Linked DNA regions of Rhodopseudomonas sp. BAL398. The protein of the gene in region 1 interacts with the protein of each later gene in a pairwise test. Links are inferred from orthologs where the notes say so. Each region holds a gene or a part of one and is shown in the gene's direction. Other genes may lie near its edges.

The links. Proteins that work in one complex are often made in the same cells at the same time.
Region 2: the proteins of RBJ75_RS22405 (region 1) and RBJ75_RS20080 interact in binary tests that used the Escherichia coli proteins (3 or more experiments, as listed by UniProt). The link is inferred for Rhodopseudomonas sp. BAL398 from one-to-one orthologs.

What each region holds. Positions count from the first base shown.
Region 1 is NZ_CP133111.1:4,755,972-4,761,336, reverse strand. What follows is about bases 843-4,232. They hold RBJ75_RS22405 ([protein-PII] uridylyltransferase), read left to right. Parts: upstream 843-1,236; coding sequence 1,237-4,032; downstream 4,033-4,232. Other genes in these bases: RBJ75_RS22400 (S41 family peptidase), read left to right, coding at 4,210-4,232; RBJ75_RS22410 (OsmC family protein), read right to left, coding at 843-939. Outside these bases: bifunctional glutamate N-acetyltransferase/amino-acid acetyltransferase ArgJ, read right to left, coding at 1-326; more of RBJ75_RS22410, read right to left, coding at 430-842; more of RBJ75_RS22400, read left to right, coding at 4,233-5,365.
Region 2 is NZ_CP133111.1:4,252,429-4,256,092, forward strand. Bases 988-3,664 are described here. They hold RBJ75_RS20080 (P-II family nitrogen regulator), read left to right. Parts: upstream 988-1,995; coding sequence 1,996-2,334; downstream 2,335-3,664. Other genes in these bases: RBJ75_RS20075 (ammonium transporter), read left to right, coding at 988-1,683; RBJ75_RS20085 (ammonium transporter), read left to right, coding at 2,372-3,664. Outside these bases: RBJ75_RS20070 (P-II family nitrogen regulator), read left to right, coding at 1-296; more of RBJ75_RS20075, read left to right, coding at 370-987. UniProt on the Escherichia coli protein: Involved in the regulation of nitrogen metabolism. Regulates the activity of its targets by protein-protein interaction in response to the nitrogen status of the cell.

The sequences.
Region 1 (5,365 bases):
ACCACTTTGGCGGCGATGTCGCCGGTGAGCTTGGTCGAGACCTTGCCGTTCTTACCGGTGAAGGCGTTGGCATTGCCGGAATTCACCACCAGCGCCCGGGCGGTGCCGCCCTTCAGCTTGGCGCGACACCATTCGACCGGCGCCGACGGGCATTTCGACTTGGTGAACACCCCGGCGACCGTGGTGCCCTGGTCGAGCGCCACCAGCAGCACGTCGGTACGGCCCTTGTAGCGAATGCCGGCGGCGGCGGTGGCGAGCCTGACGCCGGCGATCGCCGGCATCTGCGGAACATTGATGGGCGCGAGCGGGGAGACGGCGGTGGACATTGGCGGCCTTCGGATTTCCAGCTCCCGCCGATGGCGGGAGAACCCGCACCCTCTCCCACACCGCGCCGCGGAAGAAAAGTGGAGAATGCCCGCCGGCGCGCGCCTAGACCCGCTGCATCGACACCGACAGCTTCGGGCCGTTCTTGATGGTCTGATACACCACGCAATAGCGCTCGGTGAGTTTCAGCAGCAGATCGAGCCGATCTTGCGGCGCGTCGGTACCGACCTCGAAACGCAGCCGGATCTCGGCGAAGCCGACCGGCACCTCCTTGTCGATACCGAGGGTGCCGCGGAAATCCAGATCGCCCTCGGCGATGACATTGCCGACGCTGAGCGGCAGCTCGATCGCGGTGGCCACCGATTTCAACGTCACCCCGGCGCAGGCCACCAGCGCCTCGAGCAACATGTCGCCGGAACACAGCTCCAGCCCGGAGCCGCCGGTCGCGGGATGCAGCCCCGCCATCGCCAGCGCCCGGCCGGTTTCGAGCTTGCAGGCGATACCGTCGGCGTCGATCGCGCCTTTGGCGGTCAAGGTGATCAAGGCCGCCTGCGGGTCCGATTTGAACCGCTCCTTGATCGGGGCTTGGGTTGCGCGAAGCGTGGCTGCATCCATGAGGCTCTCCCGGTTTTGCTAGCGTGTCTACGGAGCGGACAGCATGGATGTTACCAACCGACCGCGCCGCCGTTATGTGGGGTCGTGCGGCGGCCTTGCCACGGCCTGCCATTCTCAGCAAAACAAAACATTTTCAAGAGCTTAACCTCACTTACGTGAGGCAGGCCAGGTCTCCCCAAGCCGGCCACAACGCGGTCAAAATGAGGTAACGGTAAATTCGGCATTGAGTCACCCTCGCAATCCCCTGCCGATAATGGTCCGTGACAGCGCGGGCGCCGTCCGATATCCGGATAGTTGATGGATACAATCGTGAACCCTGCCCGCCCAACTGTCGACGATCGCTTCGAGACCTCCCGGATCACCGGCGAGATCGACGCGCTGGCCGTCCAACATGCCGGGCACGAGGACCTGTTCCGCTCCGCCCTCGCCCAGCTGATGAAGGCCGAGTTGGCGAAGGCACGCGACGCCGCCCAGGCGCTGCTGCTGAGCGATCGGCACGGGCGCCGCTGCGCCGAGCGGCTGTGCTTCGTCCAGGACGAGATCATCCGCATGCTGTTTGCGGCGGCCAACCGCCATCTTTATCCGTCGCCGACCCCCTCCAGCGCCGAACGCATGGCGGTGGTCGCCACCGGAGGCTATGGCCGCGGCCTGATGGCGCCGGAATCCGACATCGATCTGCTGTTCATCCTGCCCTACAAGCAGACCGCCTGGGGCGAGCAGATCGCCGAGGTGATCCTGTATTGCCTGTGGGACATCGGCCTCAAGGTCGGACACGCCACCCGCTCGGTCGACGAATCGATCCGCCAGGCCCGTGGCGACATGACGATCCGCACCGCCATCCTCGAAACCAGATTCCTGACCGGCGACAAGGCGTTGTACCAGGAACTGGTGGACCGCTTCGACAAGGAAGTGGTCGAGGGCACCGCGGCCGAATTCGTCACCGCCAAGCTCGCCGAGCGCGAGGAGCGCCACCGCCGCGCCGGGCAATCGCGCTATCTGGTCGAGCCCAATGTCAAGGACGGCAAGGGCGGGCTGCGCGATCTGCACACGCTGTTCTGGATTGCCAAATACGTCTACCAGGTCCGCGAGATCGCCGAACTGGTCAAGCGCGGCGTGTTCGACGCACATGAATACCGCACGTTCCGGCGCTGCTCCGATTTCCTCTGGTCGGTGCGCTGCAACCTTCACTTCGTCGCCGGCCGCCCCGAGGAGCGGCTGTCGTTCGACCTGCAGCGCGAGATCGCGGTCCGGCTCGGCTACACCTCGCATCCCGGGATGCAGGACGTCGAGCGCTTCATGAAGCATTACTTCCTGATCGCCAAGGATGTCGGCGACCTCACGGCGATCCTGTGCGCCAAGCTGGAGGATCAGCAAGCCAAGCCGGCGCCCGCGCTGACCCGGATGATGGCGCGGCTGCTACCCAGCACGCCGGGGCGACGAGTCCCGGACAGCGACGACTTCGTCATCGACAACAACCGCATCAATCTGGCCGCGCCGGACGTGTTCAAACACGATCCGGTCAATCTGATCCGGCTATTCCGGCTCGCCCAGAAGAACGATCTGGCATTTCACCCCGACGCGATGCGCGCGGTGACGCGGTCGTTGCGGCTGATCAACGCCCAGCTGCGCGACAATCCGGAAGCCAACCGGCTGTTTATCGAGATCCTGACCTCCGACAACGCCGAGGTGGTGCTACGGCGCATGAACGAGACCGGCGTGCTCGGCCATTTCATCCGCGCCTTCGGCCGCATCGTCTCGATGATGCAGTTCAACATGTATCATCACTACACCGTCGACGAGCACCTGCTGCGCTGCGTCGGCAACCTCCAGGAGATCGAACGCGGCGGCAATGACGAATTCATCGTCGCCTCCGATCTGATGCGCAAGATCCGCCCCGAGCATCGCCGGGTGATCTATGTCGCGGTGCTGTTGCACGACATCGCCAAGGGGCAGCCGGAAGATCACTCGATCGCCGGCGCCAAGGTGGCGCGGCGGCTGTGCCCGCGACTGGGCTTCAACGCCGCCGATACCGAACTGATCGCCTGGCTGATCGACAAGCACCTGGTGATGTCGTCGGTGGCGCAGTCGCGCGACCTGTCGGACCGCAAGACCATCGAGAATTTCGCCGCGGTGGTGGAATCGGTCGAGCAGATGAAGCTGTTGACCATCCTGACCACCGCCGACATTCGCGGCGTCGGCCCCGGGGTGTGGAACGGCTGGAAGGCGCAGCTGTTGCGCACGCTGTATTACGAAACCGAGCCGGCGCTGACCGGCGGTTTCTCCGAGGTCAACCGCGCGCAGCGGATCAGCTCGGCGCAGGCCGAATTCCGCGCCGCCTTCCGCGAATGGCCGGAGGCCGAACTCGACGCCTATGTGGCGCGGCATTATTCGGCCTATTGGCTCAAGGTCGAGCTGGCCCGCAAGATCCGCCACGCCAAATTCCTGCGCGCCTCCGAACAGGCCGGTCACAAGCTCGCGATCAATGTCGGCTTCGACGAGGCCCGCGGCGTCACCGAACTGACGATTCTCGCGGTTGACCATCCTTGGCTGCTGTCGATCATCGCCGGCGCCTGCGCCTCCGCCGGCGCCAACATCGTCGACGCCCAGATTTACACCACCACCGACGGCCGCGCGCTCGACACCGTGGCGATCACCCGCGAATATGACCGCGACGAGGATGAGGGGCGCCGCGCCACCCGGATCGGCGAGACCATCGAGGACCTGCTGGAAGGCAAATTGCGGCTGCCCGAGGTGGTGGCGCGCCGCGCCGCCAAACGCGGCAAGCTGAAGCCCTTCGTGGTCGAACCCGAGGTGATCATCAACAATCAGTGGTCGGACCGCTACACCGTGATCGAGGTCACCGGGCTGGACCGCACCGGCCTGCTCTACCAGCTGACCACCGCGATCTCGAAGCTCAATCTCAATATCGCCTCGGCGCATGTCGCCACCTTCGGCGAGCGGGCTCGCGACGTGTTCTACGTCACCGACCTGCTCGGCGCGCAGATCACCGCGCCGACCCGCCAGGCCGCGATCAAGCGCGCGCTGGTGCACCTGCTGGCCAATGGCGACGCCGAAGAGAACACCGCGGCGTAAGGGAGCGCCACGACCGGATCGAGTTGACGGCGCACCCATCCGCCCGGGCGCCGGGGCAATTGCCGCTGTTGTGGCCGACTGGCGTCTCGATAGACAGGAACCTAACACGACGTCTGGCGGTTCTGACCGTCGAGGCGACCCATATTTCCGCCAATCACTCTCACGTGAGTTCAGACCATGATCAAAGCCCGCCCGCTCATCATTCGCACCGTCGCCGTCATCGGCCTCATCGCGGTCCCCGTGCTCTCGGTCGTGGCGATGTCGCCGCGCGACAATAATGCGGGGCCGGACCTCGACCTGATCGCCGGCGTCATCCAGCTCGTCCATCGCGCCTATGTGCACCCGGTGAGTTCGGACGAACTCACCAAGGACGCCCTCAAGGGCATGCTCAACCGGCTCGATCCGCATTCCGACTACATGGACGAGAACGAATTCAAGATGATGGAGACCGACATGTCCGGCCAGTTCGGCGGGCTCGGCATGCAGATCTCCGCGCAGGGCGGAATTCCCACCATCGTCTCGCCGATCGACGGCACCCCGGCGGCGCGGGCCGGGCTTGAACCCGGCGACGCTATCATCAAGGCGGGCGATGCCAGCACCCAGGGCATGAACCTGCGCAAAGTCGTCGAGTTGCTGCGCGGCGAGCCCGGAACCAAAGTGACGATCACCATCCTGCGCGGCAAGCAGGAGCCGTTCGACGTCACGCTCACGCGCGAAATCATCCGCGTCGCCTCGGTCAAGTCGCAGCTCGAGCCGAACGGCGTCGGCTATATCCGCATCAGCCAGTTCGGCGGCGATACCGCCGAAGGGTTCAAGACCGCCATCACCAAACTGAAGGAAGAAGCCAAGGCAGGCGACAAGGGTGGTGTGAAGGGACTGGTGATCGACCTGCGCAACGATCCGGGCGGGTTGTTGAACGCGGCCATCGCGGTCTCCAGCGATCTGCTCGATGGCGGCCCGGTGGTCAGCATCCACGGACGACAGGCGGATGACGAACACGTCTTCAAGGCGCCGGCCAAGGGTGACATGCTGCCCGGCGTTCCGGTCGTGGTCCTGATCAACGGCGCATCGGCATCGGCCTCCGAGATCGTCGCCGGTGCCCTGCAGGATCGTCACCGGGCCACGGTGATGGGAACCCAGAGTTTCGGCAAGGGCTCGGTGCAGACGGTGATCCCGCTCAAGGGCCACGGCGCGGTGCGGCTTACCACGGCGCTGTACTATACGCCGTCGGGCCGCTCGATCCAGGACGACGGCATCGCGCCCGACATCGTCGAGGAGGCCCTGAAGGATCAGCAGATCAGCGGCGGCGCCCTGATCCGCGAAAGCGCGCTGC
Region 2 (3,664 bases), 500 kb from region 1 along the record:
AGGTGCGCACCGCGCTCACCGACATCGGCGTGCACGGCATGACCGTCACCGAGGTCAAGGGCTATGGCCGCCAGAAGGGCCACACCGAGATCTATCGCGGTGCCGAATATATCGTGAATTTCCTGCCCAAACTGCGGATCGAGATCGCGGTGGCCTCCGGCCTGGTCGACAAGGCGGTCGAGGTCATCACCAAGAGCGCCCGCACCGGCCAGATCGGCGACGGCAAGATCTTCGTCACCCCGATCATGCACGCGCTGCGGATCCGCACCGGCGAGACCGACGCCGAGGCGCTGTGAGCGCCGACGCCAAACCATTGCAATGGGGCGACGGCGCCGGGTAGCGCTGCGCCATCCGATATCCGGGGGCATCATGACGGGTCGATATTGTGCAGCCAGCACCGCGCTGGCCGCTGTTGTTGCGCTGGTCGCCGGGCTGCTGGCGACGCCGGCGCAGGCCCAGGCCCTGAGCGGCACCATCAGCGCCGCCGACACCGCCTGGATGATGGTCGCCAGCGCCTTCGTGCTGATGATGACCATTCCCGGGCTGGCGCTGTTTTATTCCGGGATGGTGCGCAAGAAGAACGTGCTCGCCACCATGGCGCAGAGCCTGGCCGCGGTGGCGATCATCTCCGTCCTGTGGGTGGCGTTCGGCTATTCGCTGGCCTTTGTCGGCGACGGCGCCTGGATCGGATCGCTGGACCGCGTGTTCCTCGCCGGCATGACCATGGACGGGGTCAATCCGCTGGCCAGGACCATCCCGGAAGCGCTGTTCATGCTGTACGAGATGACCTTCGCGGTCATCACCGTGGCGCTGGTCGCCGGTTCGGTCGCCGACCGGATGCGGTTTTCGGCCTATCTGCTGTTTTCGATTCTCTGGTTCGTGGTGGTCTATGTGCCGCTGGCGCATTGGGTCTGGGGCGGCGGCTTCCTGGCGCGCGCCGGCGTGCTGGATTTCGCCGGCGGCTTGGTGGTGCATCTGTCCGCCGGCACCGGCGGGCTGGTCGGCGCCATGGTGCTCGGCCGCCGCCATGGTTACGGCGCCGACAACCTGTCGCCGTTCGACCTGTCGCTGGCGGTGATCGGCACCGGCCTGCTCTGGGTTGGCTGGTTCGGCTTCAATGGCGGCTCGGCGCTGGCCGCCAATTCCCGCGCCGTGATGGCGATTACCTCGACCCATCTGGCGGCCTGCGCGGGCGCGCTGACCTGGGGCGGAATCGAATGGCTGACGCGGCGCAAGCCCTCGGTGCTGGGCATGATTTCCGGTGCGGTCGCCGGGCTCGGCACCATCACGCCGGCCTCCGGCTATGTCGAACCCTGGCATGGGCTGGTGATCGGGGTGATTGCCGGGCTGGTCTGCTACTGGGCCTGCACCTGGCTGAAGCACCGCTTCAACTATGACGATTCGCTCGACGTGTTCGGCGTTCACGGCATCGGCGGGTTGACCGGGACCGTGCTGGCCGGCGTGTTCGCCACCGCGGCGATCGGCGGAACCTCCGGCCTGATCGAGGGCAATCCGTGGCAGCTGGTGATCCAGCTCGGCGGCGTCGCCGTCACCTTGCTGTGGTCGGGAGCCGCCACTTACGGTCTGCTCAAGCTGGTGGGTGTGTTCGTGCCGCTGCGCGTCTCCCGCGCGCATGAGATCGAAGGTCTCGACATTTCCCAGCATGGCGAAGCCCTGCAATAGACCAGCCACCTACTATGGTACCGCCATCCTGCCTGTGGCGTAAGCACGATTATGTCGGGACTCTGTCATGCGCGCTTTTTGCCCATGTCTGATTAAGAAATGGGCGGTGACCTTTTGGGCGACCGGTGCTGCGCTGCGGTCACGCCGAAAAGCATCGCATTTATATACTGTTAGGCAGTTCCTTCGATCTGGCACGGCATTTGATTCTATCTGGATTGGCTGTGCCCGCGTAGTGAACTTCTCCGCGTGGTGAACCTCAGTCGAGATCGTGCCCGGTCCTGTATCGGCCGGGCCCAAGCGGGGATATGACCCATGAAAATTGTTATGGCGATCATCAAGCCATTCAAACTCGAAGAAGTCCGTGACGCCTTGACCGCCATCGGCGTTCACGGTTTGACGGTGACCGAAGTCAAGGGATATGGCCGGCAGAAGGGCCATACGGAAATCTATCGCGGCGCCGAATACGCGGTGAGCTTCCTGCCCAAGATCAAGATCGAAGTCGCAATCGCCTCCGACCAGGTCGACAAGACCATCGAGGCCATCACCACGGCGGCCAAGACCGGCCAGATCGGCGACGGCAAGATCTTCGTCCTCGGCCTCGACCATGCTGTTCGGATCCGCACCGGCGAAGCCGATGCCGCGGCCCTCTGATCTCGCGCTCACCCTTATTCAATCAGGAGTAAACAAGATGACGTTTAAACGTCCCTACGGCGCGGGACTGGCTGCACTCGCAGTCGGCATGTTCGCCGCGACTGCCGCCTCCGCCGCGCCAACGGTCAACAAGGGCGACAACGCCTGGATGATGACCGCCACGGTGCTGGTGTTGTTGATGACGATTCCCGGCCTTGCGCTGTTCTATGGCGGTCTGGTTCGTTCCAAGAACATGCTCTCGGTGCTGGCGCAGGTGTTCTACACGGTCTGCGTCGCCATCATCATCTGGGCCTTGTACGGCTACAGCCTCGCCTTCACCGGCGGTTCGGAATTCATCGGCGGCTTCTCCAAGGCCTTCCTGTCCGGCATCACCACCGATTCGATGGGCGGCAGCTTCACGGTCGGCGCCAATATCACCGAGCTGATCTTCGTCTGCTTCCAGATGACGTTCTGCGCCATCACCCCCGCGCTGATCGTCGGAGCCTTCGCTGAACGCACCCGCTTTGCGGCCGTCGCGCTGTTCATCCCGCTGTGGATCACCCTGATCTACCTGCCGATGGCGCATATGGTCTGGTACTGGGCTGGCCCGGATGCGATCGACGCCGCCGCCAAGGCGCTTGCCGCGGCCACCGACGACGCCACCAAGGCGACCGCGCAGACCGCGCTCGACGCCGTCAACGCCGATGCCGGCTTCCTGTTCAAGAAGGGCGCGCTCGACTTCGCAGGCGGCACCGTGGTGCACATCAATGCCGGCGTCGCCGGCCTGGTCGGCGCCCTGCTGATCGGCAAGCGCACCGGCTATGGCAAGGAGCTGATGGCTCCGCACTCGCTGACCATGACGATGATCGGCGCCTCGCTGCTGTGGGTCGGCTGGTTCGGCTTCAACGCCGGCTCCAATCTGGAAGCCTCCGGCGGCGCCGCCCTCGCCATGACCAACTCCTTCCTGGCCACCGCCGCGGCGGCCCTGGCCTGGATGTTCGCGGAGTGGATGATCAAGGGCCATCCCTCACTGCTCGGCGCGCTGTCGGGCGCGGTGGCGGGCCTGGTCGCGGTGACCCCGGCTTGCGGCTTCTCCGGTCCGATGGGGGCTATCGTGCTCGGCATCGTGGCCGGCGGGGTCTGCCTGTTCTTCTGCACCGTGATCAAGAACGCGCTGGGCTATGACGACTCGCTCGACGTGTTCGGCGTTCACGGCATCGGCGGCATCATCGGCGCGCTGGGCACCGGCATCCTGGTGAACCCGGCGCTCGGCGGCACCGGCGTCTACGATTACGCGGCCGGCAAGGTCGGCGACTACGACTTCGCCGCCCAGATGATCTCGCAGTGCTGG